DNA from 4 places in the Lysinibacillus sp. NPDC094403 genome. Region 4 is predicted to be linked to each of the others. Evidence: riboswitches for the same ligand, from Rfam matches in the RefSeq annotation. Region 4 holds a riboswitch; each other region holds the start of a gene.
What was found. A riboswitch is a leader RNA that binds a small molecule or an ion and turns the genes downstream of it on or off. The one in region 4 is predicted to bind thiamine pyrophosphate.
Positions count from the first base shown of each region.

Region 1: it holds a riboswitch for thiamine pyrophosphate, as region 4 does, so the genes downstream of both, thiM (hydroxyethylthiazole kinase) here and thiW (energy coupling factor transporter S component ThiW) in region 4, are expected to answer to the same signal.
Region 2: it holds a riboswitch for thiamine pyrophosphate, as region 4 does, so the genes downstream of both, thiC (phosphomethylpyrimidine synthase ThiC) here and thiW (energy coupling factor transporter S component ThiW) in region 4, are expected to answer to the same signal.
Region 3: it holds a riboswitch for thiamine pyrophosphate, as region 4 does, so the genes downstream of both, ACQKMV_RS05860 (ABC transporter substrate-binding protein) here and thiW (energy coupling factor transporter S component ThiW) in region 4, are expected to answer to the same signal.

Region 1 is NZ_JBNNTL010000033.1:11,197-19,061, forward strand. Features, by position in the region: gene ACQKMV_RS23360 (small, acid-soluble spore protein, alpha/beta type) at 1-106, shown strand, start outside; gene thiE (thiamine phosphate synthase) at 254-886, opposite strand; gene thiD (bifunctional hydroxymethylpyrimidine kinase/phosphomethylpyrimidine kinase) at 876-1,700, opposite strand; gene thiM (hydroxyethylthiazole kinase) at 1,700-2,455, opposite strand; TPP riboswitch at 2,544-2,642, opposite strand; gene mbcS (acyl-CoA synthetase MbcS) at 2,918-4,507, shown strand; gene sppA (signal peptide peptidase SppA) at 4,805-5,818, shown strand; gene ACQKMV_RS23390 (RDD family protein) at 5,831-6,448, shown strand; gene tpx (thiol peroxidase) at 6,672-7,175, shown strand; gene ACQKMV_RS23400 (class I SAM-dependent methyltransferase) at 7,265-7,865, shown strand, end outside.
Region 2 is NZ_JBNNTL010000010.1:9,673-17,537, forward strand. Features, by position in the region: gene hutH (histidine ammonia-lyase) at 1-434, opposite strand, end outside; gene ACQKMV_RS15215 (helix-turn-helix domain-containing protein) at 694-2,148, shown strand; gene ACQKMV_RS15220 (catalase) at 2,638-4,143, shown strand; gene thiC (phosphomethylpyrimidine synthase ThiC) at 4,276-6,054, opposite strand; TPP riboswitch at 6,194-6,308, opposite strand; gene ACQKMV_RS15230 (AEC family transporter) at 6,602-7,531, opposite strand; gene ACQKMV_RS15235 (methyl-accepting chemotaxis protein) at 7,723-7,865, opposite strand, start outside.
Region 3 is NZ_JBNNTL010000002.1:325,949-333,813, reverse strand. Features, by position in the region: gene ACQKMV_RS05895 (DUF485 domain-containing protein) at 103-441, shown strand; gene ACQKMV_RS05890 (solute symporter family protein) at 438-1,982, shown strand; gene ACQKMV_RS05885 (hypothetical protein) at 2,085-2,267, shown strand; gene ACQKMV_RS05880 (TatD family hydrolase) at 2,510-3,259, opposite strand; gene ACQKMV_RS05875 (ABC transporter ATP-binding protein) at 3,249-3,998, opposite strand; gene ACQKMV_RS05870 (ABC transporter permease) at 3,976-4,746, opposite strand; gene ACQKMV_RS05865 (thiamine-binding protein) at 4,746-5,036, opposite strand; gene ACQKMV_RS05860 (ABC transporter substrate-binding protein) at 5,038-6,042, opposite strand; TPP riboswitch at 6,210-6,320, opposite strand; gene ACQKMV_RS05855 (TetR/AcrR family transcriptional regulator) at 6,596-7,204, shown strand; gene ACQKMV_RS05850 (MFS transporter) at 7,268-7,865, shown strand, end outside.
Region 4 is NZ_JBNNTL010000001.1:421,512-429,376, reverse strand. Features, by position in the region: gene ACQKMV_RS01870 (iron-sulfur cluster assembly scaffold protein) at 1-61, opposite strand, end outside; gene ACQKMV_RS01865 (LuxE family acyl-protein synthetase) at 77-1,255, opposite strand; gene ACQKMV_RS01860 (MFS transporter) at 1,666-2,862, shown strand; TPP riboswitch at 2,931-3,038, shown strand; gene thiW (energy coupling factor transporter S component ThiW) at 3,209-3,709, shown strand; gene ACQKMV_RS01850 (EVE domain-containing protein) at 3,791-4,237, opposite strand; gene ACQKMV_RS01845 (hypothetical protein) at 4,254-4,577, opposite strand; gene ACQKMV_RS01840 (MarR family winged helix-turn-helix transcriptional regulator) at 4,663-5,085, opposite strand; gene ACQKMV_RS01835 (VWA domain-containing protein) at 5,510-7,865, opposite strand, start outside.

The DNA.
Region 1 (7,865 bases), on a different contig from region 4:
TGACGCTTCAGCTCGTGCTAACGGTTCCGTTGGCGGTGAAATCACTAAACGTCTTGTACAAATGGCAGAATCTCAATTAAAAGGTATGCCAAACAGCAACCAATAATTGCTTAATCAGCAATTATTAAAATTAAAACCAGTGACCGTAAAAGGCACTGGTTTTAGTTTGTTTAAATTGTTTATTATTTATCCCTATTAACAGGCAGTAATTTATCTGTATCAAAAGAGAAGCATTAGGTCTTCCCATATCACTTTATCCTACAAATGATTTAAATGTAGCAACTGTTTCAAAAATATCCTCACTTTCGCAAATTGCAGAAATAACTGCTATTCCATCCGCACCTGCTTTAAATACCGAATGTGCATTCAAGCAGTTTATGCCTCCAACTGCAACGATGGGGAGTTCCGGATATTGTATCCGAACTTGCTGTAAAAAATCAGTTCCACTAGGTGGTTTGGCGTCGCTTTTAGAAGTGGTTGAAAAAATTGGACCAATTCCTACATAGTCAGCACCGTATTGTAAAGCAGTTTGTAATTCAGCTTGTGAATGAACAGAAACACCTAGGATCATGTTGCCAATTTTTTCACGTATTATCGCAACAGGAAAATCCTCTTGTCCAATATGAACACCATCCGCCCTAAGTTTTATAGCTAGCTCTACATCATCATTGACGATAAATGGAACATTATACTGATGACAGAGCTTTTGACATTTGCGAGCAAAATTTTCATAGGCTTGCCCAATTAGTGTATTTGGCCCTTTTTCACGGTATTGAAACATAGTAATTCCAGATTGGAGAGCTTTCTCTAAAACGTTTATCGGCTCATAATTTAAAACATTACTGGTACCCATAATAAAATATAGCTGTAGATTGTCACGTTTCATGAATGATCACCTCACAGGAATCCTTATAGTTTTGATAAGCAAAATGATTTGTTGGACCATGGCCATTACCAATAGATAAATCATGAGTTATTGCTAATTGAATAAATTTTTTAGCTTCCTCAATGGCTTCTTCTAAAGGTAATCCACGGCCAAGAAAAGCTGTTAATGCAGCGGAAAACGTGCAGCCTGTACCATGCGTATTTTTTGTTGCAATACGAGTGGACTGCATGGAAAATGACCGACCATCTTTAAAAAATACATAATCAATAGCAAAACATTTATCCTCTAAATGACCGCCTTTAATAATGACACATTGAACACCCATTTGTAATAAGATCTGAGCTGCTGCTTTAATATCTACAAAAGAATTGATTTTCCTTCCTGAAAGGGTTTCTGCTTCAGGAATGTTTGGTGTTACAATTGTTGTTAAAGGTAGCAAATAACTACGTATTGCCTCAATGGCTTCTTGCTGTAATAAGCTTTCGCCACCTTTTGCAATCATGACAGGATCTACAATAAGCGGAATATTTAATTTGGCTAAAATATGTGCAATTGATTGTATTATTTCGGAGGAAAACAGCATTCCTGTTTTAACAGCACTAATTGAAAAATCCTCGATTAGCGCTTTAAATTGTTTCTCAATAAAGCTCACTTCAATTGGTAAGACATCCGATACGCCAAGTGTGTTCTGGGCTGTTAAAGCTGTAATAACAGACGTTCCAAATACCTTTAATTCCTGAAATGTTTTTAAATCAGCCTGTATGCCTGCACCGCCGCCACTATCTGAACCAGCAATTGTCGTTACAATATGCATCATTCTTCACCATCCTTGGAAAGGCGATGTAGTTCATTTAACACTGCAATTTGAAAATCTCCGATATATTGAGAAGAAGAAGTGGCTTGCTCTGCCACTTTTTTATAAAGCGATAATGTTTCTACCAATTGGTCAAATGGTTTATCTCCTGCAGCGAAGGAGGCACAACAAATTGCACTCAATAAGCAACCTGTTCCAGTAACTTCTGTCATTTGAGAATTTCCACCTGTAACCCATTGCTGATGTTTACCATCAGTAATAAAATCCTTTTCACCAGTCACAATAACAATACATTTGTAGAGTTGAGCTATTTGCTGTGCCTCAACTTCTAAAGATATTGAACCACTACCGCTATCAACACCTTTTTGTTGCCAGTCTACATTGGCGATAGCCGCAAGCTCTCCAATATTACAACGAATTGCGGAAAATTTAATTTCCTTCAGTAATCGCTGTACCATTTGTTTCCGGTAAGTTGTTGCACCTGCTGCAACAGGATCTAAAATAACGGGAATGCCAAGAGCATTTGCTTTTTTTCCTGCAAGTAACATTGATTCTTTCATTCGCTCGTTAAGGGTACCGATATTTATCAATAAACCCGAGGCAATTGCGACCATTTCTTCAACCTCATGACTGTCATCAGCCATGACTGGAGAAGCGCCTATTGCTAATAAGCCATTTGCTTGAAAATTAGCCACAACATAATTAGTAATACAATGAATAAGTGGATTTTGTTTGCGGATAGTATGAAATACCAATTTAAGTCCTCCTTGTTGGATGGACGTAAGCGTGCAAAAAAGGCTCTTTTTCGTGTGGAAAAAACACGCAAAAGAGCCTTTCATCAGTAAATAGATGTGAATTGCTCCCTACGTCAGTATTAACTAACAGGTTCAAAGGGTCAGGTTTTACCTTCTCAACTCTAAATGAGTCCCCCTGCAATCATGCTTTTAGTTGACCAAAATGTACCATATTATTCATTCATGTTCAATAGGAAGTTTTTATAGGGAAGCGACAGCAACAAACGATTTCTGTGCGAAAGCGAAGAGATAACGAAGCGACAGCAACAATTACGCCAAGTTGAAATTGATAGAACTCAAACGTGACTGATGCCATATAGCAGAGCATGATAGTTGTCACTACTTTACTGAATTAGAGTGTATTCCATTGAAAAAGATAAAAATTGAGTTTTATAATAAGCGTAACAAAAGGGGGCATTTGCCATGAGAAGAGAAGATTTAATTGCACCAGAATGGTATAACATTTCAGAGGAAATTGAAAAATATGCTCAGGATTCTACAAAAAATGCATTATTAATTTATAACGAAGACGAGGAAATTCAGTATATAACATATACAGCTTTGCTTGAAAAGGCGAATCAGGCAGCACATGTATTTACATCTCAAGGTTTAAAAAAAGGTGATGTTATTTTAGTCATGGTGCCAAGATCGGTTGAAGCGTATATCGTGTACATTGCAGCCTTAAAGGCAGGTTTAACCATTATACCTAGCTCAGAAATGCTGAGAACTAAGGATATTGAATATCGAATCAATCATGCTGATGCAAAAGGCGTTGTTGCATTTGAGCCTTATATTGAACAATTTGATAATGTTGAAAATTTACAAGAAATACAGCAATTTGTCATTGGTCATGCACATGAACCTTGGCAGCCATTGCTTGAAAAAATGCAAAACCAACCAACAACCTACATAAGCATTACACCGACTAAGAGTACAGATATTGCATTTTTAGCATATACGAGTGGTACAACAGGCAATCCGAAGGCAGCGGTACATACACATAGCTGGGGTTACGCACACTTACGAACTACTGCACCAAATTGGTTAGGTGTTCAAGAAGGTGACATTGTTTGGGCTACAGCAGCGCCTGGCTGGCAAAAATGGATTTGGAGTCCGTTTCTCGCTACTTTAGGAAGTGGTGCTACAGCATTTGTTTACAAAGGACACTTTGATGCAGCAACATACCTTTCACTGCTTGAAAAATTCAATATTAATATTCTGTGTTGCACACCAACCGAATACCGTCTTATGGCAGGGCTTGAAAATTTACATGAATTCAATTTAAGTACAATACGTCAGGCTGTGTCAGCGGGCGAACCTTTAAATAGTGAAGTGATCAAAGTATTTTCCGAGGTCTTTAATTTACAAGTACGAGATGGCTATGGACAAACAGAGAATACATTACTTGTTGGTACAATGGTAGGGATGGAGGCGAGAATGGGCTCAATGGGTAAACCTACTCCGGGTAATACTGTTGAAATTATCGATGATTTTGGAAATCCTGTTGCAATTGGAGAAGTTGGAGATATTGCTGTACACTGTGAAACACCCGCGTTATTTAAAAAATATTTAAACGATCCCGAACGTACAAATTTACAATTTAGAGGCGATTGGTATATTACTGGAGATCGTGCATATAAAGATGGAGATGGATATTTTTGGTTCGAAGGACGTGGAGATGATGTCATTATATCGTCTGGATATACGATAGGCCCATTTGAGGTAGAAGATGCTTTACTGAAGCATCCAGCAGTGAAAGAAACTGCCGTTGTCGCAAGTCCGGATGGGATTCGTGGTAATCTCGTAAAGGCATTTATTGTGCTCTGTAACGGAGAAGTTGGTGATGAAGCACTTATTAAAACATTACAAAGCCATGTGAAAACTTTAACAGCACCTTATAAATATCCTCGTGCGATTGAGTTTGTTACTGAGCTACCAAAGACTGCATCAGGCAAAATTCGTCGTGTCGAACTACGTGAGCAAGAAAAAGTCCATTACATCAATCATCATTAATTTCCTAGGAAATAATGTCGAAAATCAAAGTTCCTGCTTTTTTTATGAACTTTGATTTTTTTTTTAATATTAGGTAATGTATTATAGGTTGAATGTGTCAAAGCTTTTGCATAGTATTGGCTCATCACCAAAATTTGGTGATGATATTTGTTAATAGGTATGACATATATATATAAGTTGATTGGAGCTTGGACGCTCGGCGGTGTGATCAACCCCATACTATGGCGCCATATTATTGCAATAAGTATGAAACAAATTAGGATTTCAACGTATAACATTATAAGGAGGCAGAAAGATATGAATGGTAAAAGGTGGGCTGCTTTAATAATTGCAGGTGTACTATTAGTTTTCTCATTAGGGATCAATACCATTTTTGCAATATTTAAATCGAATTTCTTTAGCAATTTTGATAGTTTGGTTGCTGGAAACAATTTGACGGTAATGGAAGAAGTTAAAGAAAGCGGCAATATGGATAAACGTATTGCATACTTAAAGGTTGATGGTGCAATTCAAGATGTTGGTTCAAGTTCATTATGGCAACCAGTTGCTTATGATCATCAATTTTTCTTAGATCAATTAGATAATATCTTAAATGATGAAACTGTTGAAGGTATCGTCTTAAGTGTTAATTCACCAGGTGGCGGTGTAAAAGAATCAGCAGAAATATATAAAAAACTATTGAAGATTAAAGAAGAACGACAAATTCCAATCTATGTATCTATGGATTCAATGGCAGCTTCAGGTGGTTATTATATTTCAGCACCTGCAGATAAAATATTTGCACAACGTGATACAATTACGGGCTCAATTGGTGTTATTATGCAATCTATTAATTACCAAGCTCTTGCTGAAAAAGTTGGTGTCAAATATGAGACATTTAAATCTGGTGAACATAAAGATATGCTTAGTCCAATGCGTGAAGTGACACCGGAAGAGCGTGCTATGATGCAAGATATGATTAACGAAACTTATCAGGAATTCGTTAATATTGTTGCAAAAGGACGAAATATGTCCGAAGCCGATGTGAAAAAAGTTGCCGATGGTCGAATTCTTAGTGGTACAAAGGCTCTTCAAGCAGGCTTAATAGATGAGATTGGTGATGAGGAAGCAGCAATTACTGCATTGCGTAAAGACTTTGGTTTAGAGGACGCAGAATTGTTTAAGTATACATATGATGCGGGTGGCTGGCAATCATATGTTGGGATGAAGATTGGATCAATATTTGGTCCATCAGCAGAGGAAAAAATGCTGATGAAAATTATGGCGGATTATAAAGCACCAAAAATGATGTACTTATATGGCGAATACTAAGGAGGGAGTACAATGACAAACAATGAAATTGTTATGCAAGGTTCACCCTCTATGGAGAATACACTCCTAATTGATAAGCCAATTACAAATAAAAACTATGCATTAAAAACGGCAGGATTTTGGATTCGTTTTTGGGCATTTTTATTAGATGGATTCGTTATTACAGCAGTAGTTGGAATTCTCGTTAACCCAATTTTTTATTTAATGGATTGGTCATTATCAGAAACAGTGTGGTATGCACCAATTTCGATTATATCTGCTATTCTCTATTACAGTTATTTCGTATTAATTACGAAATTTTTTGGGCAAACATTAGGGAAAATGATATTTGGATTACGTGTTATTTCATTAAAGCATGAGAAGTTGACTTGGTCAGATGTGTTATTCCGTGATTGGATAGGGCGTATCATCAATAGCATTTTTATGCCACTTTATATTCTCGTAGCCATTTTACCGGATAATCAAGGTCTACATGATTTTTTTGCAGATACAACAGTCGTTCATGAAAATATTTATATTGAAAAAGATATTGTGCAACCATCTTTGCTTGTCAAAGAGGAAAAGACTGATTCTGTATCTCAAGAAGAAAAAACTCAGCCTGAAAAGCTAGAGGGAAAAAACGAAGAATAATGGCTAGAGCTGTCTCGTTAAATGAGACAGCTCTTTAGTTTGCCTAGTCGGAACGAACCCAACGTTATGGTGAAGAGCTTGGAAAATGCATCAACCTTAAACAAACATGACTGAACAGGTGCGAAAAGATTTTTCAAAACTATTTTTGCTAAGCTGTCTCAGTTGCAATTAATTCCCTCCTTTTAGTAATATTATGTACATATGAAGATTAGGAGGCGTTTATATGGCACAAGTAACATTTAAAAATGGCCCAGTAACACTTGTAGGTAACGAAGTAAAAGTTGGAGACCAAGCACCAGGTTTTACTGTATTAGCGAATGATCTATCACCTGTTACATTAAAAGATTCAGAGGGGAAAATTCGTTTATTTAGCGTTGTACCATCATTAGATACTGGAGTTTGCGATGCACAAACACGTCGTTTTAATGAAGAAGCAGCAAACTTAGGTGATAATGTAGTTATTTATACGGTATCTGTTGACCTTCCATTTGCTCAAAAACGTTGGTGTGGTGCAGCAGGCATTGATGCTGTTCAAACAGTTTCAGATCACCGTGACCTTTCGTTTGGTGAAGCATACGGTGTCTACATCCAAGAATTACGTCTTCTAACACGTGCAATATTCGTTGTGGATGCAAATGACAAAGTGACATATGTGGAATATGTTCCTGAAGCAACAGATCATCCAAACTATGAAGCAGCAATTGCGGCTGTCAAAGCACTAGCATAATTTATTGATTTTAGGCTAAGATATTACTAGACAAAGGGGCTGTGACAAGTTTTTGTCACGGCTCTTTTCTGCGTGAAAGGAAGTTGTGTATGGAAAATATCGAAAAGTTATTTGGTATGCTAAATGAACATGCTGAAAAGATAGAAAAAGAACATAATGTTACATTGCTAGAGGGTATTTTAGATGGCTTAGAGGCATGGCTTGATGGGGAAGTTAATTTTTCACAAGATGGTGCTACAAAAGAAGATGTGCGCAAAGCGATTCAAATTGCTGTTTTAAAGGGGATGCGAAAAGGATCTCAGCCGAATCACCAAATGACACCTGATACTCTTGGGTTATTAGTTGGTTATTTTGTAGAGCAACTATTTGCAGATCGTCTAAAAACTGAAAAAATTTCTATTTTGGATCCGGCAGTAGGTACAGGGAATTTACTACTAACAGTTATGAATTTATTAGACGGAAAAATAGAAGCAACAGGTGTAGAGGTAGATGAGCTACTTATTCGTATAGCTGCTGCTACAGCTGATTTGACAGAGCAGCCAGTTTCCTTATTCCGTCAGGATGCTTTACAAGATTTATTAGTAAATCCTGCAGATGCTATTGTTTGTGATTTACCGGTCGGGTACTATCCGAATGAAGACGTCGCATTAGATTATGAACTATGTGCTTCAGAAGGAATGAGTTATGCAC
Region 2 (7,865 bases), on a different contig from region 4:
CTTGCTCCAACTGAACCTTGAGACGGTACAATTGGATGTACTCCCTTATTTATAAAGTCTAATAGCAGCTGCACTGTTTCCAGACGAATTCCTGAAAAACCACGCGCTAAAGCATTGGCACGTAAAACCATCATTGCACGTACAACATCCGTCGGGAACGGTTCACCAACACCTGTTGCATCTGAGCGCAATAAATTCAACTGTAAAAGCTCAATGTCTTCTTCTTCAATCTTTATATTGCTTAGCTTTCCAAAGCCTGTATTCACACCATATATCGTTTGCCCTTCAGCTAAACGTTTTTCAATTCGTTCCCTACTTAAACGTATACGCTCCACACTGTCTTCAGATAGCGCTACTGTAGCACGACCGTTTACAATTTCCTCTATTTGCTGTCTTGTTAATGTCTTGCCATCGAGCTCGATGATAGATTTCATATGACATCCCCCTGTTCCCTTTAAAGCTATGAAAAAAATGCTTAGAATACAATATTACTACCGCTTCGCTTTCGCGCAGAAGTGATTTGCCAAAAGAAGATAAGTAGCAATTACTCTAATTACATTGTACAAATTTGCTTTTTCAGAAAATAGAGAATTTTAAAAGAGAAAACATGAATTATTTCAGATTTTTTGTTATTTTAATAATATAATAGTATTTTTTTAAGAAACTAGATAATTTTAAGGAAGGTTGATCGTTATGAGATTGTTATTAATTGACAGAGATCCCACTGATCTTTCAGGTATTCGGTGGTTTTTACATACATATTTTCCTGGGGATGTAACCATTGAAATAAGTACCACTGTTAATGAGGCACTTCAAAGTATCCAACAATTCGAGCCCGAGGTGATACTGCTGAATATCGATTTATTCTCAAATAATCGTTTAACTGCACTTTATCGTGTTTTACAAAAACATTCAGGGACTATTTTAGCTATGACGACAGAGCCGTTATTTAAAAATGCATTGAAAGCAATCGATTTGCAGGTTGCACATCTTTTCGTTAAACCAATTGATTTAGAAGTATTAAAGCAAAAGCTCACTGCCATTTCCCTTCGAACACCAAAGGTAGAGGCAGTGTATCAAGAAGCTACAGATGAATCCTTTTACTATCAACTATTTTTAGATAGTAAAACAAGTTCCTTAGAGACAAATATACATTTCACAATGATCGAGCCTGAGCATTCCGAAATGTTTAACAAACTATACAACTGGCTTCAGCAAACTCCTATTTATTATCATATGAAGATTTATCCTTTGTCCGATAGAATTGTCTGCTTATTCCAAACAGACGATTTAAAAATCGTCGAGAAGGATGTTCGTACATTAATGAAGGAATGGCGATTAACAAATAATAGCTCTTTAAATATTGGGATTTACGATGGGGAACCTACTACCATGAAGAATATGTATACCTTAACGAAGCGTACACTTCATCAAAGCTTTTACGAAGGCTATGGACACATTTTTTATGCGAGTAAACAATTAGAGACACAGCCCTTCGATCCTTTGTTAACACCCGAAGAGCAACAATTACTAATAAGTAGTTTAGAGGACGGGAATATTGAAGCCGTTAAAGCATTTTTATATCGACTATCTAATGAAGGAATTTATTACGAGCAAGATGACTTACGTATTCATCTAACGAGTGTTTTGGCGCAAATTCGACGCTTTATGCTGAAGTATAAATTACATGAGAAAGCTTCAATTGAGCAAAATTATCGTCAGCTTTTTCATTTAATTATTGAGCATCCTATATTTTACACCATTTTAAATGGCATCATATCATTTACACAAAGACTTATTGAATTGGCTCGTGAGGCGCGAATGGAAAAACGAGCTGACTATGTAGAACTGGCCATAGAAATTATCGATCAACAATTTCAGGATAGCGGGTTATCTTTACCTTTCGTTGCCCATAAATTAGGGATTAGCCCCAATTATTTAAGTACAATTTTTCCAAAGAAACAAGGTTTGCCATTTAAGCGCTACTTACAGCAGGTCCGAATTCATAATGCCACAAAAATGCTTGTAGAAACAGATTTTGCAATTAGTGAAATTGCATATTTAAATGGTTTTGATGATGCGAATTATTTCATTAAAATTTTTAAACAGCAAATTGGGATTACTCCTAATCGATATCGTAAAGCTTAAAAAGGCTCCTCACCATAACGCGAAGTTTATTTCAGTTCCAACTCCGCTTGGTGAAAAAGGTCTCATTGGGAACGCTGATTCCCAATGAGTCGTCCAGCCTTCACTTCAATCTACTTAGATACACGGAATAAGTTCCAACAAATGTAATCCTCATCCTTTGATAATGAGCCTTTAAAATCAACATTTTTTCAATTATCACATCCTATTTTCAATAAGAATAGATAAACAAAAGAATTCACTTTTAATTTCGAGCTATCTCTTCTCTATAACTCATTTTCAAATAATTCTCGAATAATGTTTAAAAAAGCTAAATTCGATATAGAAACTATTCATAAACTCTTTAAACCTTGCATATGTTTATAGTTTATATCTTAATGTAAAAATTCTTTAACAATAATCATTATAATTTACTAGCAATTCTATTTTATATTTGTTATAGTAATTCATGAAGAGTTCAACTCTCATCTTTTCTTCAGGAGGTAAACTAATATGACAAACGCAAATGATCGTAGCCGCCGCTTCACAACAGCAGGTGGTGCACCCGTAGTAAGCAACCATGACTCAATGTCAGCAGGTCCTCGTGGTCCTCTATTACTTCAAGATGTATGGTTAGTTGAAAAATTAGCAAACTTCAACCGTGAAGTGATTCCTGAACGTCGTATGCACGCTAAAGGCTCAGGTGCATTCGGTACTTTCACTGTAACTCATGATATTACTAAATATACAAAAGCTAAAATCTTCTCAGAGGTTGGGAAAAAAACAGAAATGTTCGCACGCTTCTCAACTGTTGCGGGTGAGCGCGGTGCAGCAGATGCTGAGCGTGATATTCGTGGATTCGCGCTAAAATTCTATACAGAAGAGGGTAACTGGGATTTAGTTGGTAATAATACACCTGTCTTCTTCTTCCGTGATCCATTACACTTTACAGATTTAAACCACGTGGTAAAACGTGATCCACGTACAAATATGAAAAACGCAAATTCAAACTGGGATTTCTGGACTTTATTACCAGAGGCACTTCACCAAGTAACAATAGTTATGTCTGACCGTGGTATCCCAGCTGGCTACCGCCATATGCATGGTTTCGGTTCTCACACTTATAGCTTCATTAATGCTGAAAACGAGCGCGTATGGGTTAAATTCCACTTCCGTACGGAGCAAAGTATTCAAAACTTAACTGGCGCTGAGGCAGCGGAATTGATCGGTAAAGACCGTGAATCTTCACAACGCGATCTATATGAGTCAATCGAAAAAGGCGACTTCCCTAAATGGAAGATGTACATTCAAGTAATGACAGAAGAACAAGCTCGTGAATTACCATATAACCCATTTGACTTAACAAAAGTATGGTATAAAAAAGACTTCCCACTAATTCCTGTTGGTGAATTCGAGTTAAACAAAAATCCAGACAATTACTTTGCAGAAGTTGAGCAAGCAGCGTTCGCACCATCTAACATTGTTCCTGGTATTAGCTTCTCTCCAGACAAAATGTTGCAAGGTCGTATCTTTGCATATGCTGATGCACATCGCTACCGCTTAGGTGTAAACCACCACTCGCTTCCTGTAAACGCACCAAAATGCCCATTCCGCTCATTCCACCGCGATGGTGCTATGCGTTTCGATGGCAACCTTGGTTCAACTTTGGGCTATGAACCAAATAGCTACGGCGAATGGGAGCATAATTTAGACCATAAAGAACCTGACTTACGTATTGACGGTCATGCTGGTATCCACGACTTCCGTGAAGATGACAACAATTACTTCGAGCAGCCAGGTAAATTATTCCTTCTAATGACTGCAGAAGAGCAACAACGCCTATTCGAAACTACAGCTAACGATATGGCGTCAGTTGAAGAGTTCATCAAACGTCGTCACATCCTTCATTGCTATTTAGCTGATCCAGCATATGGTGAAGGTGTAGCAAAAGCTATGGGTCTTTCATTAGAAGGTATGGACCTTTCAAACCCATACGTAAAACAAACAACTAACGTCTAATTTCCCACGATTATTGATATCCAAATCCAACTTTCTACTCCATGTGAAGAGCAACTTCACATGGAGTTTTTTATCTTAACGACCCAAAAAAGGCTTGTGCCTAATTTAATAGACACAAGCCCTCTCTGATAATTATTGATAAATTTGACTGCCTGCCTTTTTAAATTCCTCCGCCTTCTCCTGCATACCTTTGTGGATTGCTTCAGTCGTATTTAAGTCTTTTTCTTTTGCATAAGTACGAATATCCTGTGAGATTCTCATACTACAAAACTTAGGTCCACACATTGAACAGAAGTGCGCAGTTTTTGCTCCCTCTGCAGGCAATGTTTCATCATGATATTCAACTGCACGCTCTGGATCCAGCGATAGGTTGAATTGATCGCGCCAGCGGAATTCAAAGCGTGCCTTAGATAGCGCATCATCTCGCTGCTGCGCTCCCGGATGCCCTTTCGCTAAATCAGCCGCGTGTGCAGCAATTTTATACGTAATAACCCCTACACGAACATCCTCACGATTTGGTAAGCCAAGATGCTCTTTAGGCGTCACATAGCAAAGCATTGCCGTACCAAACCACCCTATCATCGCAGCACCAATGGCTGATGTAATATGGTCATAGCCAGGAGCAATATCTGTTGTCAGCGGCCCTAAGGTATAGAAAGGAGCTTCCTTACACAGCTCTAACTGCTTGTCCATATTTTCTTTTATAAGATGCATTGGTACATGCCCTGGTCCTTCAACCATCACCTGTACATCATGCTTCCAGGCAATTTGCGTTAATTCCCCTAGCGTTTCTAGCTCCGCAAATTGAGCTTCATCATTAGCATCTGCAATAGAACCAGGACGCAAACCGTCACCTAAGGAGAAGGCAACATCATAGGCTTTCATAATTTCACAGATTTCTTCAAAATGTGTATATAAGAAGCTCTCTTGGTGGTGGAATAAACACCACTGTGCCATAATCGAGCCTCCACGAGACACTATGCCTGTTACACGATTAGCTGTTAATGGCACATAGCGTAGCAGTACCCCTGCATGAATCGTGAAGTAATCAACACCTTGCTCGGCCTGCTCAATCAACGTATCACGATACACTTCCCACGTTAAATCCTCTGCCACACCATTTACTTTTTCTAGCGCTTGGTAAATCGGCACCGTTCCTACTGGCACTGCGGCATTACGGATAATCCATTCACGTGTCGTATGAATATGCTTACCAGTCGATAAATCCATAATGTTATCAGCGCCCCAGCGTGTAGCCCACGTCATTTTCTCTACCTCTTCTGCAATAGAGGATGACACCGCTGAATTTCCAATATTAGCGTTAATTTTTACGTGGAAGTTACGTCCAATAATCATTGGCTCAGCCTCAGGATGATTAATATTAGATGGCAAAATAGCACGACCTGCCGCGATCTCTGAGCGCACAAATTCAGGATCCATATTTTCGCGAATTGCTACAAATTCCATTTCTGGAGTAATAATTCCCTTTCGTGCATAGTGAAGCTGTGTTACATTTCTACCTTTCTTCGCACGCAAAGGCTTTCTAGATAAATCTGGGAAAACATTTTCTTGAATTCGTGGATCTTCAGCATTACGGAATCCATTATCTTCTGGCTTGATAGTACGGCCTTCGTATTCCTCAACGTCATCTCGTTCTTTGATCCATGACCTACGTAAAGCTGGCAATCCCTTCGTAATATCCACCTTATACGTAGGATCAGTGTAAGGGCCACTCGTGTCATAAACACGTACTGGCGCATTTTCCTCTTCACCAAAGCTTCCTGTCGTCGGACTTAAAGCAATTTCGCGCATTGGCACTAAAATATCTGGTCGAGATCCTTCTACATAAACTTTTTTACTTCCATCAAAATTTGACATAATCGTAATATTCTTTTCGGTAACTGTTGTCATAAACTAATTCGCTCCCTTTTACGTATTTTTATACAAGGACCGAATCTAGCTCACCCCAACAAAAACAAAAGCCGAATCCAAAAAAAATTTTGGATCCGGCTAAGAATGTAAAGGTATAGTTATCGCAAATAACATAGAGTGCAATAATGGTTAACTTTCCCACGCTGGTATGAGCCAGATCAGGTCCAAAGGGTCAAGAAACCTCTAAGCGTTTCCCTCTCAGCCTGACTCATCAGACTCCCCTAGTTAATACTATTAAGTTTGATGATAGTGTAGCAGATATTGCTAAGAGATGGAAGCTTCATTTGATTATTTTTGGTTTATCATCAAGAGTTAGCGTCCAGATGAGACCATGAGCGCGCAAGCGATGCGACTCATCGGATGCCCTCGAGAAAATATGTCTTTGAAGAATTATCGGAACAAAATCTCATTTTATCGGAACAATTTCAGATTTTATCGGAATATTATCTTGTTTTATCAGAACAATCTCAGTTTTTATCAACTACGGGTGACTCATTCCCTCGTTTTGTTAATAAACTTATACTTGTTAGGTAAACAACAGCTCCGCTACATAAATCACAATCGTCACTGTAATACAGCTCACAATCGTTGAAAATAACACGGTTTGTGCAGCAGTTGCCGATTCTACGTCATATTCTAATGCCAGACTAGAACTATTTCTGGATGTTGGGAACGAACTAGCTATAAAAAGCGATTGTGCCACGACACCATCTAAGCCAAGTGTAAAAATGATAAGTAATGCTATGGCTGGCCCTATGACTAGTCGTGTAAAACAGCTAATGAATACAATCTTATTGAACATAGATTTGATTTCAAGCTGTGATAGTTGTGCCCCTAAAGTTATTAATGCCACCGCGATAAAGCCATCTGCCACATGATCTACCGGAATTCTTATGAACTGTGGAATAGTGATATTAAAATAATTCATTGCAACACCAATAATAAGCGCATGAATAATAGGCATTTTGAGGAAGTCTTTCACAATAGACATGCCCGATTTTGTTGAAGAAATTAAATTGTATAAGCCGTATGTATAGGTCGTCATATTTTGAAATATCACGAGAATGACCTGAATCGCTACTCCAATCGGCTGCGTCACGAAAATCATTTGCGCGACCGGAATACCATAGTTGCCTGAATTAATAAGGACAACACTATTTTTAAACACTGCAGCCTCTGTTTTTACTAAACCAAGTCCCTTTGCTATAAAATGGCTAAGCACCATTTGACTGCCGATAAAGAGTAAAATAAATAACGCAACTTGTCCAAGCACTGACAGCTCTATACTCGTTTCATATAAATTCACAAAAACAGCTGCTGGCATGAAGCAATATGTAATAAGCTGAGATAACGCCTTTAAATTAAAACGAAATTTCTTTTGTAAAACTGCACCAAGTACTAGAAGCACTAAAATAGGAGCTACTATTTGGAAGAAAATCATACCGAGATACATCATATCGATGTCCCCCTTTCCTTTTCTATAGTAGTGCTGTTTTTATGCTCGGTCAATGCACCTCAACGTTATCTCATCACTCCTAACAAGGCATTTTCCCAAAAATGCTCAACACTAATCCAATGTCTGTTATCAGGAAATATCACAAAAGGAAAGACTGCCTCAGATATGAAGCAGCCTTTCTGAAAACGCTATTAAGCAAGCTTAAATCGATTAACGACCTCTTGCAATTCTTTTGAAATCTCATTCATATTATCGATGGATTCTGCAACCTTTTGTAGTTCCGCTTGTTGATCAATAGCAGATGCACTTACCTGTTCTGCTGATGCAGCAGTCT
Region 3 (7,865 bases), on a different contig from region 4:
TGCAATTTTGTGAACTGTCTCATAAAATGAAGATGTGAATTCACTAAACTAGCAAAATTAAGTATTTAAGCAGTAAAAATAAACACAAAATGGGGAATGTTAATGGGGAACAATCAAACAAACAAGGGCGTCGTGATTGACTATGATGCTATCGCAAATCAAGAATCATTTAAAGCTCTTGTGCGAAGAAAGAATTCATTTCTTTGGTCAATGACTGTGATCTTCTTAGCAGCTTACATGTTGCTACCAATTCTTACTTCGTTCACGACAATACTACACCAAAAGGCAATTGGGGAAATTACTTGGGTGTGGGTATATTCGGCAGGATTATTCATCATGACTTGGTGCTTATGTCACTTATATGTAGCAAAAGCGAATAGTTTTGATAAAGAGGCACAGGCGATTATCGCTGAATACGAAAATGGAGGTGGCCGCCGATGAGTTATACAGCCATATTCTTCTTCGTAGCCATTGTTGGTTTAACATTAGTTATTACATGGTGGGCATCAAAACGAACTTCTTCTGCAAGCGATTTCTATACTGCAGGTGGTGGTTTAACAGGCTGGCAAAATGGACTAGCCATCGCTGGTGACTACTTATCAGCTGCATCTTTCTTAGGGATCGCCGGAGCAGTTGCATTATTTGGATTTGATGGATTCTTCTTCTCTATCGGTTATTTAGTAGCTTACTTAGTGGTTCTTTACATCGTTGCTGAGCCATTACGTAATCTTGGTAAATTTACATTAGCCGACATGATCACAGCGCGTTTTGACAGCGCTAAAGTTCGTGGTACAGCAGCTTTAAGCACTATTACAATTGTATTATTCTACATGATTGCACAACTAGTTGGTGCAGGAGCACTTATTCAATTACTTTTAGGAATCGATTATTGGGTTGCGGTTTTAATCGTAGGTTTTATGATGACGACTTACGTACTATTCGGTGGTATGACTGCAACATCTTGGGTACAAATTGTTAAAGCTTGTCTTTTAATGTTAGGTACAGTCATTATTTCATTCTTAGTTTTAAAAGAATTCGGCTTTAGTATTGCAAATATGTTCAAAGAAATGGAAACTGCAACGGATAGCGGTGCAGCTTACTTGAATCCAGGTCTTAAATATTCAAATGGTATTGATACTATTTCAATGTTAATCGCTCTAGTATTAGGTACAGCTGGTCTTCCACATATCCTAATGCGCTTCTTTACAGTTAAAGATGCGAAAACTGCTCGTTCTTCAGTTATTTGGGCTACTTGGATTGTAGGTATCTTCTACATTCTAACAATCTTCTTAGGCTTCGGTGCAGCTAAATTCGTTGGTAAAGAAGCAATTATTAATGCAAACGCTGCTGGTAATATGGCTGCTCCACTTCTTGCGAAAGCACTTGGTGGTGACATTCTATTCTCATTCGTATGTGCGGTAGCTTTCGCAACAATCTTAGCGGTGGTAGCTGGTCTTGTGCTTTCTGGCGCATCTGCCCTATCACATGATATTTACGGTCAAATTATTAAAAAGGGTAAAGTTACAGAGAAAGAGCAAGTACTTGCAGCTCGTATCGGTTCCATTACAATCGCTGTTATTTCAATCCTTTTAGCACTTGGTGCTCAAACATTAAACGTAGCGTTCTTAGTATCACTTGCATTCTGTATTGCAGGTTCAGCTAACTTACCTGTAATCATTTATACAATCTACTGGAAACGCTTTAATACAGCTGGTGCTATTACAGCAATGTTAACAGGTTTAATCTCTGCGTTAATTCTTGTTGCTGTTTCACCAAACCTTTGGAATCCAGTTGAAGGAAAAGCAATTTTCGTTGGGAATCCGTTAATTTCGTTAACGAACCCAGCAATAATTTCTGTACCACTTGGCTTCCTTGGAGGTTTCATCGGAACAATGCTTTCTAAGGAATCAGATGCTAAGAAATATCGTGAAGTGGATGTTAAAGCAAACACAGGTATTTCTGTACAAGATGTATCTCACTAATAATATGACAACCACCTCGTAAGTTAATAATACTTACGAGGTTTTACTTTTTCTTCCGTATTCGGTACTATATTTACAAATGACAATTGGGGGTAAGATAACATGACACACTCAAAAGCAAAAAAGAAGCGTATGCATGTAAAGCGAACTAAAGGGAAAGACGTTGAAAAAAATCGTCAATTCTCCCCTTTCAGTACACATGAACGTGTAACGAAAACCAAAAAAGAAAGCCTTGAACAAAATTTTACAAAGTATAGAAAACACAACCACTCTGACGATGATTAGTGGTTGTGTTTTATTTATTATGAGATATCTTCACGATCATTTTAGTGATTCTGATATTTTTATCAGCGATGTTCGGTGCTTTATCGGCGATGTTTGAGTTTTTATCAGCGATTCTGGTACTTTATCAGCGATGTTTGAGGTTATATCAGCGATTCTGATACTTTTATCAGCGATGTCCGCTGTTATATCGGAAATTGTTAGAAAAACACAGCTACTCTTTTAAAGAACAACTGTGTTTTTTGCTATAAATTATAAAATTTTGTCGTATTTCTTGTGATGATGCGCGCCGCTTCCTGTGTTGTAAGCCCCTTTATCGAAGCAATAACCTCCACGGAATGATCCATCATCCAAGGTGATGTTTGTTTATTGTCAAAGGTACCTTCAAACGGCCATGGTCCATCTGTTTCTACCATCATCAGCTCGATTGGATATTTTTTGATCAGCTGTTGAATCTCAGCCTCATACGTACAATCGGGCGTTACAGAAATGAAATACCCATTAGAAATCATCCGCTCAATCACTTCCTCATCGCCTTTAAACCAATGGAAATGTGCTTTCGTTACATGATGTTTTTCTAGCAAATCACAAACAATCGTTGCATCCTCATAAACCGCATGTAACACAATTGGTTTATTTAAGTCCTTTGCTAGTACTATAAACCTTTCTAACAATGCCACATACGGACGATCATCAATAGCCTTCTCCTGCCGCAAATAATAAGGCAACCCTACCTCTCCAATCGCTACAATTTCATGAGCATGCTGGCGTATCCAATCGAATAAAGCCTCTTCCTCCGCATCACTAAGTAATGGTTGTTCAGGATGAAAGCCAAACGCTGCCTTTACCTTCGTATAAGCTTTTGACAGCTTCAACGTCTTCTCGCACGATGGAAGATTCATACTAACCGCAATGACATATTCAGCTTCCTCTAGCAAAGTTGGTACATCGTTTTCCTTATACTGATCTAAATGAATATGCGCATCAATCAACATTCGCTTCATCCTTTTCTTCTTTTAAATACGTGAACAACTGTTGCTTCAAAGCCGTAAATGTAGCGGAATGGCGAATTTCTTCTTGTCGTGGCCTTGCAAAAGGTACAATCAATTCTTTTTTAACCGTCGCTGGCCGTTTCGTGAGTACGATAATACGATCCGCTAAAAAGAGAGCTTCCTCGATACTATGTGTAACGAACAATATAGATTTTCGATCTTTCTCCCATATCGATAATAGCCACGCCTGCATTTCAAGCCTTGTAAACTCATCCAGTGCAGAAAATGGTTCATCTAAGCATAAAATGGGCTTATTACTGACAATTGCGCGAATAAACGATACCCGCTGTTGCATACCGCCCGACAGCTCATTAGGATACGCATGTTCAAACGCTGCGAGCCCTACTTTATCTAACCATTCCTTGGCAAGTTCAACATTTGGTTTTCGATGAAGCTCCTCGACAATCGCGACATTTTCTAATATCGTACGCCATGGTAATAAGCATGGTTGCTGAGGCATATAGCCAATCGTTCCTCTTTTTTGTTGAATATCTGTACCGTTTAATAAAATAGCTCCTTTATCAATGGAAGAAACACCACCTATTAATTGAAAAAGTGTGCTTTTTCCACTTCCTGAAGGACCGATAATCGCAACAAATTCCCCTTCCTTCACCTCAAAAGATAAATCACGAATGACCGGAAGAGAATCAAAAGATTTATCAATGTTTTGAATGTTTAGCATGGAGTCCTCTCCCCTTCACAACAAGTTTTTCTAAAAATCGAATAGCACTAAATAATAGTAAACTTAAAAATACTATGGCAAAAATCGCTACAAACACACGATCCGTTCGAAATGAAGATTGTGCCAATGTCATATAGACACCAATCCCCTTTTTCGCACCGAGCCATTCCGCAATGACAGCCCCCATTACGCTATAGGTTGCCGCAATCTTAATGCCTGAAAAAATCGCTGGATACGCATAGGGCCATTCAAGCTTCCAAAAGGTTTGTGTTTTCGTTGCACCGATCATCTCAAAATAATGCTTCAGCTCCGGTGAGGTTTGACGAAAGCCATCCATTGCCGAAATAACGATGGGGAAAAAGCACACAAGACAAATAATAATGAGCTTTGGCAATAAACCAAAGCCAAACCAAATAACTAATAACGGTGCTAAGACGAGCACAGGGACATTCTGCGACATAATGAGAATAGGGTAAAATAGCTCCCGTACAAACGCAAAACGATGTAATAATACGGCAACCGTTAGCCCACATAATATCCCAATGGCAAGACCTAGAAGTGCTAATTGTACAGTCGCTAAAGCATGTGGCACAAACGTCTCATACGATTGAAATCCCTCCATCAAAATGGCACTTGGTGCGGGCACAAGCCAACGCGGAATATCAGCAAATCGGACAATTAGTTCCCATATGAATAAGAGGAAGACGATAAAAATTATCGTCCTCCCTTGTTTGAAAGCCTGTTTCATCACTGGTATTTCTCCGTTAATGTATCCATTGTAATACCTGATGGCTGATATAAAATTTTCACTTGCGTAATGACATTGATAGCACCAATCTCAATCATCTTGTCATTCATTTTTTCGATGATTTGTAGCAAAGTCGATAGCTCACCCTCCATTGTCGTTTCTAATGGATGAACTTCGTATTTAACCCCTGAAGCGTCGATAACCGCAATCGCTGCATCAACAAATGGGATCACATCTTCATATTTTTCAGTTTTCGGGATAATTTGTACACTAATTAATGAGTTTGCCATACTACTTCGTCTCCTTTTTCGGTAAAAAGTCGTTTGTAAATGCTTGTTTTGCGTTAAATTCGCCTTCTAATACTTTGTTGTCTGTCATCCATTTCGCGTAGTTTTCCCAGACAGTTAACTTTTGCTCGCCCCATTGTGCAGCGTCATCTTGATACTTATCCGCTAGCCATTCCTGACTTTTATGCACAAGGTTTTTATCTAAATCAGGTACCGCTTCTAGTAAAATATCAGCTGCCTCATTTGGATGTTTTATCGCATATTCATAGCCCTTTGCTGCAGCAGCGACAAATGCTTTTACTGTCTCAGGGTCATCCTTAATCATTTTTTCATTTGTAGCTAGTACAGGTGTGTAATAATCTAACTGATCACTATAATCTGTTAAATATAGCATGTTCAGCTTTTCGCCACGAAGTTCTGCTTCGATACCTGTCCATGCATAATAAATCCACGCAAAATCAATATCTTTTTTCATCATTGTGAAGAAATCTAAATCGCCTGCATTGACAATATCTAACTTATTAATATCCGCATTTTGTGTTTGCATAAGTGATTGTAGGACAGCTTTTTCAAGTGGTGCACCCCAACCACCGTATGTTTTACCTTCAAAATCCTTTGGAGACTTAATGCCTTTTGATGCAATAGATGCGAAGCCAGAAGTATTATGCTGAATAATCGCTGCAATCGATACTAAAGGTACATCTTGCACACGTGCCTGTGTAATCCCTTCCTGATAACTTACGCCAAACTGTGCCTTCCCAGAAGCTACAAGCTGGTCAGCACCCGTTTCACCAGGTAATAAAATATCAACATCTAAGCCTTGTTCCTTAAAGTAGCCAAGCTTTTTCGCTACATATAAACCTGTATGATTTGTGTTCGGTGTCCAATCGAGAACCACCGATACCTTTTTTAATGCATTCGCATCGTTTTTATCCTTTGTCTCCTCTTTTTTGCTACAGCCGACTAATGTTATAAGTGCAGCCATCAGAATAAATAACCATTTTTTCATGTTGAATCCTCCCAGTAAGTAATGTGAAAGTGTTCATGAACGAATGTTATAACCAGAAGAAAGCGTATTCCAATTTGTATGTATCCTAGGTTTACACATACTACAAAAACATAAAAAAACGCCTAGGATTCCTCCCAGACGTTTTGTAAACAGTATCAAAAACTTTCTTTTTTTGAATAGATGTTCCCTACGCTGGTACGAGCCAAATCAGGTTCAAAGGGTCAGCGTCTATCGGACACAATCTCAGCTGGCAACTACCAGCCCCCCTACATTCTTTCCATATGAACTTTTCGTGATTATTATACCCATATCAATCCGGAATTGACAAGGGGCTGTTTATCGTTAGCGCTGAATTATTATTTCACAGCCTCATTTGTAAAACGTTCCTTAAAGAAAGCAAGGTAAAAAATCACCACTGTAACTGAGGCCTCATGCTTTTAAAGTAATTAATAACTAAAAATACAAAAAATTCTTTCGTTATATTGACAATGGTAACAAATTACAATAAAATTTGATTGATTAATCAATCATTTATTATGAAAGGAATGTTTAAATGAAAACTATACTTACTAATGATGAAAAAAAGAAGAGAAAAAGATCTACTATCCTAAACGCCGCCATTAAATTATATAGTGTGAATGGATTTGCCGAGACAAAAGTTGCTGACATAGCAAAAGAAGCTGGTGTTAGCTTTGGTACCGTATTTACATATTTTGATTCAAAAGAAGCACTTTATGAAGTAGCTATTTTGGAGCCACTGGAAGAAATCAAACCTTATTTTATGGAGATAGAAGAACATTTTAAAGGTGAGCCTCTTGAAGTTGTGAAGGAAATGATAGATTGCCATATACAACTTTTTTCAACGAGAAGTGAATACTTACGTCTTATTCAGCAGATTCTTGCAAGACCTGATCGTTTCCCAAAGCTTTTTAAGGAACTAGATGATTTCGTAAAAGTATTCATAGACAGTATTTATTCGGTTATTAAAGAAGGTCAAAGGCTTGGGTACTTTTATGAAGAATCACCTTCATTAATTGCTGAGTCATACTTATCCATCTTAAACGGAATGCGTTTAACATTTATTGATGAATATACAAACGTCATGCAGAAGAATATATCGAGACAAGCTCTGAGATTATTTGGACCAATCTCAAATAAATAAGCCACCTCCCCCTTTGCCCGACCAACAGCAGTAGACAATATATTATTAAATTGGAGTGATTATATGAAATTGAGAGATATCCATCCTAACATCAAACTTCGCCTAGCCATGCAATTTCTAGGCGGCCTTATTTCTATGGCTGTTATCCCTTTTCTGGCAATTTATTTTACTCAAAATATCGGAGCTACTAAAACGGCTATTATTCTTATAGTAATAGTGATTAGTGGTGTCATTGGAGGGTTTATCGGAGGGCATGTTTCAGATAAAATTGGGCGAAAAAAAATAATGTTTTATGCTGAAATTGGGATTTTGCTTTCTTATCTGTTTATAGCACTTTGTAATTCACCTTGGTTTAACCTTCCTTATATTTCTGCAGCATTCTTCATCATCAATATGTTTTGTGGAGGAATGTTTCAGCCTGCCGCACAAGCTATGATGATTGATGTTACTAATTCCGAATCGAGAAAGCTCGTATTTACAATTAGCTACTGGTTGGGGAATTTATCAACTGCAATTGGAGGAATTATTGGAGCATTTCTTTTTAAAAATTACTTATTTGAGCTATTTATTGGGATATCACTCATCTCTTTGTTATCTGTATTCATGACCTTATTCTTCATCACAGAAACCTATATACCAGAACCTTCACCTAAGACTTCTA
Region 4 (7,865 bases):
CAGCCAGTTCACCTGAATGTCGAGGGTTACTAAAATAATCAACAATGATAGAATTGTACATGTTTAGAATCCTCTCTTATACTTCTGCCATTTCATTTTTTTCTTCAGCGGCATCCATATGCTTCTCTAAATTAATGGCACAACAACCTATTTCTGCACCAGCTACTCTAGAAAGATATACCACCTTCTGACCATTTCTTCCGCATTCACATGTATTCTCTTTCTTTAAATACACTAAATCCTCAGTTTGAATAAATCCTGGATATGACAAGGACGTAGGGTCAAATATTGCTAAAACACCCCTTTTTCCTTGTGGTACCTCTTCCGCTAAATTTTTGGGATTTCTTAATGAAAAATGAACCCAAGGTGGTACATGCTTAGACTGTTTCTCACACTCGATAGCTAAAATATTAGATTCAACTAACCCATACATATCCCTTATATTTTCTTCAGGAATACCTAAAAATTCAGCACATTCTTTATTGTATTGTTCTCTAGGTATCTCCATCCCAGAAAAGCGTTTCCACCCTCCTAGATTGATAATCATCGTCTTTTGATCTAACTTCAAATGAATATTATTTGTTTTTAAATAATTGACCAATTTATAAATTAAAAATGGAGGTCCTACGATGTGGCGTGTATGAATGTTTTGCCATTTTTCTAAAGTTTCTATTGCCTCCTTAGGCTTGAAGGATGCTCTCTTAACAAGACATCTTGTTGCATCAAACAAACCTGAGAGCATATTTAATACTTTTACCATTCCCATCTCTGGCATTTCTTCAGGAGATGGGAATAAGAAGAGACCAGCCCCACGAGAGAAGGCAAACATCTCTCTATACATTGCGTAAATACTAAATACGCAATTATTTAATGTTTCAGCATCCCTTCTCGATATACTTGGTATACCACTTGTTCCTGTACTTCGCATTTCAAATTCAATGTTCTCTAAAGATGTTGATAATAATAAATGAGAGTCAGGTCTTTTAAAACTTGTCACCGGAATAAGTGGGATTTTTTGTATATCATTTAGACCTTGTATATCGGCAGGTTTAACGCCGCTATCCTCGCATAGCATTCGATAAAAGCTATTGTTTTCATAATGATGTTTAAAATTTTGGGCGATTAAATAACCCTTTAATTCATTGACTTTTTCTTCATCCCATTGAAATAGCTGTTGGGTTGACCCAATGACTGCTGTTACTGGATTAATACCTAATTTTTCTAAATTTTCCATTGCTGCACGAATAGTTACCATTTCATTTTCTCTCCTTTTTAATATCAACTTCAATCGGATTTTCGGCTTATGATCGCTTCATTTAGATCAGTAATTAGCCGTTATTACAGGAATTATTAAAGGAATTATTAAAGGAACATCAACCATATATAAATTGCTAATCATCGCAATTTTCGTAATACAGTTGATATAAAAAGATTAACATAAGAACAAATGATGTAACCCCTAATTCACTACAAGAAAAAAAGTAAATTCCACAAAAAACTTGTGGAATTTACTAATTGAATACTTAATTATTATTGCAAAATATTTATCATTTATTAGTTTTAGAATAAACCATTGGTCCACTATTTCTTGTAATCCAAACTAATAGCAAACCATTTTTCTTTGTGATAGACTGTACTATATTTGATTAGAAAAGGGGGTATTCGATGACCCAGCAGAAGTCTAATAAGGCGGCTTTGTATATTTTAATGTTTAATATGTTTATCGCAATGGGGAGTATCGGAATTATTATTCCTGTCATGCCTGAGTATTTAAAACTATTTGGTGCTGCAGGACAAGTACTTGGCATGTTGATTGCAACGTTCGCCTTAGCACAATTCGTATTTTCTCCAATTGCTGGGAATCTTTCGGATCAATATGGTCGAAAAAATCTCATTATTTTCGGACTTATCGTAACAGGACTTGCACAAATTGGTTTCGGGCTTTCTACAGATGTGTGGATGCTCTTCTTGGCACGCTTTTTAGGTGGCCTCGGCTCTGCATTTGTGGCACCTCCTATCATGGCTTTTGTGGCAGATGTCACAACGTATGAGGAACGAGGAAAAGGTATGGGTATGCTAGGGGCAGCAATGTCCTTTGGGTTTATGATTGGACCAGGTATCGGTGGATTCCTCTCAAAAGTTAGTTTGCATTTTCCATTTTATACTGCTGGATGTGCAGCTATCTTAGCAGCTATTTTATCGTTCTTTTTACTGCCTGCTACAAAACCAAACACAACGAAAAAAGCGCAAAAGCGGGATAATCTTGCTAAGCAGATGGCCCGTTCAGTCCGAATGCCTTATTTTGTCATGCTAATTATCATGCTTGTATTCTCATTCGGAATTGCTAACTTCCAAACAACATTATCATTATTTGTGACAGACAAGTTTAATTACACACCTACTGATATCGCCATTATATTAGTTGTGGGTGGCGCTTTTGGTGTTGTTGTACAGATGTTTGTTATTACACCGCTGTTTAATCGCTTCGGCGAAATGAAAGTAGTGTTAGTCAATTTATTTATTGCAGCCGTTTCGATTTTCTTAATATTATTCGCATCTGGTTTTGCACTTATTTTAATTGTTGCGACAATCTTCTCTACAGCAACGACATTGATTCGCCCAGCTGTCAACACACTGATTTCAAAGCTTGCTGAAAATGAACAAGGCTTTGCAGCTGGTCTGAATAATGCGTATATGAGTCTTGGTAATATGATTGGTCCAGCTTTAGCAGGTATATTATTCGATTGGAACATGAACAGTCCTTATATATTCGGGTCTATTGTTTTAATGGCTTGCTTCTTCCTTGCCCTTATTTGGACAAGGAAAAAAGCACCACACCTTATGCATCCTGATACAGAATAGCCAGAAAAGTTATTGACTATTTTTGGTATTATGCTACATTATTAGGAGAAAAATTAATAAATAAATTTACTTACCACTAGGGGAGTCTTTAAAAGGCTGAGACGTATATGGTGATATACGGACCCTTTGAACCTGATCTAGTTCACACTAGCGGAGGGAAGTGGCGACACTTGCTTTTTAATATGTAAAAATGCAGGGCCGCTTCCTATTGTTTTTAGGAAGCGGCTTTTTCACGCTCTAGCGGCGGAACTCACATGTTTAGCGGCGGTTCTCTCGCTTTTTGCGGCGGAACTCCCTAGCTACCGGCGATAACCTATAAAATTCACATTTCAAAGGAGTGGAAATTATGTCAATTCGAAAATTAACAATCATGGCCTTATTAGTAGCAATTGCCGTAGCAGGTTCTACCTTCGTTTCAATACCAACGGGAATTGCGCGTGCCTACCCTGTACAACATGCCATTAATGTTATTGGCGCTATCATTCTTGGACCATTGCCTACTGTTATGGTCGCCTTTGTCACAGCAATCATTCGTATTTTAACAGGCACAGGCTCATTACTAGCTATACCCGGTAGTGTAATTGGTGCTATATGTGCATCTCTCGCCTATAAATACAGCGGCAAGCAATGGCTAGCAGGTGTCGGTGAAATGTTTGGGACTGGTATTATTGCCTCACTTATTGCAGTACCTTACGCACATTTATTAATGGGGACATCCGTTGCTGCTTTATTTTTCATGCCAGCCTTTTTAACCTCAAGTACTATTGGTGCTATCTTAGGCTTTGTCGTTGCCAGCAATTTGCGTAAAACAGTATTTGTAACTAACCTTAACACTACGCCTAAATAGCTTGATTTACAGCAATTGAAAAACGTTACTTCCTTTAATGGCAATTAATAAAGAAAGTAACGTTTTTTGTTCCAAACAAATTCACCCATACTTCAATGGTAATCCCATTTCATGCGCAATTAATAAAAAGTCTTTTTTGCTTATTTCAAAATGACCAAACCTGAATTTATAACCATACTTCGATTTATCTTCTACAAATTCTAAATAATCTAAGATCCTTTTTATTGGTACTGCCTTTGCCTCTTTATAGAAGTCTATATCTCTTCTAAAAGGAATAAAATTTTCTGCCATTTGGAACTCGTATATTCGCTCGTCTTTTATTCTTCCAATTGCGGTAAATGCTCTTACAGGCTCATTATCATCAAGACTTTTTTTAGGAGAATAATATATAATCCAGTCTCCTTTTTTCATTCGTTTCAAAGGTCTTTCTTTGCCATGGCATAGTTGGCCGAATCCACCCTCAACCCCTTTTTGCACATGAGTAAGAGATACCACGCCAATCCAATATTTTGTGTCTCTTTCAGTCATAGGAAGAGCTCTCCTTTTATTTAGGGATCATCGTAAACGATTTTATTTTTCCATTTTCAAGAATCAATTTTTCTTCCAAAATCACTGGGTTTGGCAAACCATCCCAAGTAGTCGTAATGATAGCAACACATTCTATATCATCGCCTTCAATAGTTTGGATAGTTAACTTAAATCCTTTCGGCATAGGTGACATGTAAAAGTTCTGTATTTCTTTTCTTCCTTTAAATATTTCACCTTTAAAATCTTTTAATTCTCCCTGGTCCGCATACATGTCAGATAAATCCTGACCCTCTACTTGCGCTCTTTTCAAATACTCATTCATAACCTCTACTGCTTTCATCTGTCATCACTCTTTCTTTTTTATTGATAAGACATCCGCCGGAGGCATTAACTTCTTTCAGCAACCTACTGAAAGAAGTTAAACCCTATTCACGATTTTCATATACTTTTGTCAATACGCTTTTCAACAGCTCTTTTTCTTCCAATGAAAGTACGTTTAAAACTTCATTCTCAGAAATCGCAAGAGCCTTCATTAATTCTTCTGCCAAATTTTCACCCTGTTCCGTAAGGCATATTAAATTCTCTCTTCTATTTTCTGGATTTTTCTCCCTATAAACATACTTTCTTTCTTCTAGACCATCGATAAAAAAGCGGACACTATTTTTATCCAACTTTAAAATTTGTCCTATTTGAATTTGACTAAGTTTTTTTTCTTTTACAGCCATCATGATCCCAACTTCTCTGGATTTCATTTGAAATTTTTCGCTAATATATTTCTCGAGATTTTCCTCTAAAGCCTCCGCTAATTTAAAACTTAGAAAACCAAAAGAATTCATTATATTGGTCATGTCCGATCCCCCAAACATATAGTACATAAAAATGATAGTAATAAATTATTACTATCATGAATTATTACATACATGTCCATTCATTTTCAAGCATTTCATAAAAAAATTCATATTTGAAGATCAACATTAGTTCATCATCATAACGTGTGGTTAATTTCCGATCCGACTGAGCGCTTTCCTAGGGGCGTCGGGCTAACACGATGTTAGTCACGAAGGCGTTATCACAGACGTGATGGTTTTAGCCTTCGTTCCCCTATTGCTAATCCCCTAAGGAGTCACCCAGTCGGAACGAAGATCAACTAATTATTCATGGTATATGCTTTAACAAATGTCATTCCGAGCTTTTAGTGATAGCCCTAAAATAGAATGACAAAAAAACGATGGTTCATTGCTAAAAAAGCAATGAACCATCGTTTTTAAATTACTAGGATCGTTTTTTCATGCCCTTTAATAGCTGGGCAACATTTGTGTCCTCTGCCTGTATTGGTTTTTCCTCAATAGGCTGTTCTTTTTTCTTCGGCCTAGTTATGAAGCTCCATCCAAAGCGTCTAATAGTAATATCAATGAAGAATAGTAGCATCCCTGCTAATAAAAGCCATGTTGCTATATTTTGGCGTTCAGCACCTTTTTTAGTAAATTCACGGAATACTTCGCTCGGTTCCTTCAAAACGGAGCCACCTGTTTGCTTTGTTAGTTCTTCGACTAGCTTATCATTCACTGGACGTAATTCATACTCAGCACTATAAGGTACACTTAAGCCTGCCTGGTAAATAGCCTGTTGTTCATCGGCTATGCGGAAGAAGATGAGTCCTGGTTCTGCTTGTACGACTGCTCGAACTTGAGATGCTGAAATTGTTTCAAGCTGAGTTTCAAGTTCTTCACCTGCTTCATTGACGGCAACAATATCTAAGAACGCCGCTTCATTTGTTGGGTCAGTGATGACAAATGAGCCGTCTGATTCTAGACGTACATCATAGGCAACATCGTTATAGCTTGGTAGCATTTTTGAAATAAGTGTTTGCCAAAATGTGCCCCAATTCTGCCATCTTGCCCAGTCTCCTGTCCATTTTCCTGTCGAATCAGAAGTAAAGGCGAATGTTTTGCCAAGGCCATATTGCCACTCTGCTAGTACTGGATCTTCCTTCTCACTCTCTGCGATAACAGTAGCTCCCTGCTTTGCTGTCGTACCGATATAAGCGTTCATTTTAGGTACACCATTTGTAAATAAAGTATTCCAGCCAGAAGCATTAAATATAGTTGGATAGAACGGATTATCCTCAATATATGTGCGTGAAATCATAGCAGTTTCACGAGATAAAATAGAGGGGATCGTCTGTTCATCAACAACATCGTAGAATCGCCCACTCCCCATCTCACTAAGCGCTTCAAGTAAGTTGCCATCTGCATCCTGACCAATTGCAACCGTTGAAAGAGTAATACCATTCTCTTTTCCTTGTGCAATTAAATCTTCATAGTTACCTGACTGTGACTGTCCATCAGTTAATAAAATAATATGCTTTCGCTGTAGCTTTAAATCAGCTAGATTTTCATATGCTTTAGCAAGTGATCCATATATTTCGGTACCACCACCTGGCGTTACAGATAAAATCGTATCCACCGCTTCTTCCTTCTTGCCAAGTGGTCCTGTCTCAATAATTTCCCAAGGTCGATCATCAAAGGCAATAAACCCGAGCGTATCCTCATCTCGTAGCATTTCAACTGAACGAGCGGCTGCCTCCTTAGCGAGCTCTAGCTTTGCTCCAGACATACTTCCAGAGCGGTCAAGTACGATCTCCAACCCTAGTGATGGTAATTGTTCCTTACCTTTAATCTCCATTTCAACAGGTAATAAAGTTTCGATTGGAGTTTTAAAATAGCCGCCTAAACCAAAGCTATTTTCGCCACCGACCATTGTAAAACCGACACCAAAATTTTTCACCGCCTGTTCAATGACATTCATTTTTGCCTCGCCTACTAAATGCCCTGGCACATTATCAAAAATGATTGCATTGTATTGTAAATAACTAGAAAGTTCATTTGGCAGACTTTTAGCATCTACAACATCATAGGAAATTGATTGTTTGCCAAGTGCTGCTGCGATTGGTGATGCTATATCATAGCCATTAACAATTAGTAAATGTGGTTCACTTTGTACCATCGTGACGCTTGTTAATTTATTATTTTCAAATATTGCATCCTGTTCAACCTGCACGAGTGCCTCATATTTTACAAGTCCTTCAGCAGTTGCTGAATGTTTATACGTAAACATATTTGAACCTTCTGCAAGCTCCACTGCTTCACGATGAATAAGCTTATCATTTTCGTATAATAATAGCTCCCCTCGTTCTGCTACAGTTGCATTTATTTCAGTGACTAGCTGCTGCTGTTCACCTACATAAGCAACTTGCGGTGTTACAAAGCTTTTCAGGGATACATCCTTAGCAACAGGTTGGTTAAATGGCACTACATCAACACTAATATTTGATCCTTTAAACTTTGATGCAAATTCTAAGGCATCTCCTTTTGTTTCATTGCCATCAGTTAAGAGCACAAGTCGTGTTGCTTTTTTCGGATCTACAATACCTGATGCGAGCTGTAGACTCTGTTCAATATTTGTTTGATCTGTTGCTTTTATGGCTGTAAACTTTGGCACTTCCTTTAAAGAATCTGATAAAATGGCTTCCGTTTGTAATGTCGATGAGAAAGAATAAATCCCTGCAAGCTGTTCATCTTTTTTCGACTGTAAACTTTCTGCTATAAAATTGGCCATCTCATCAGCT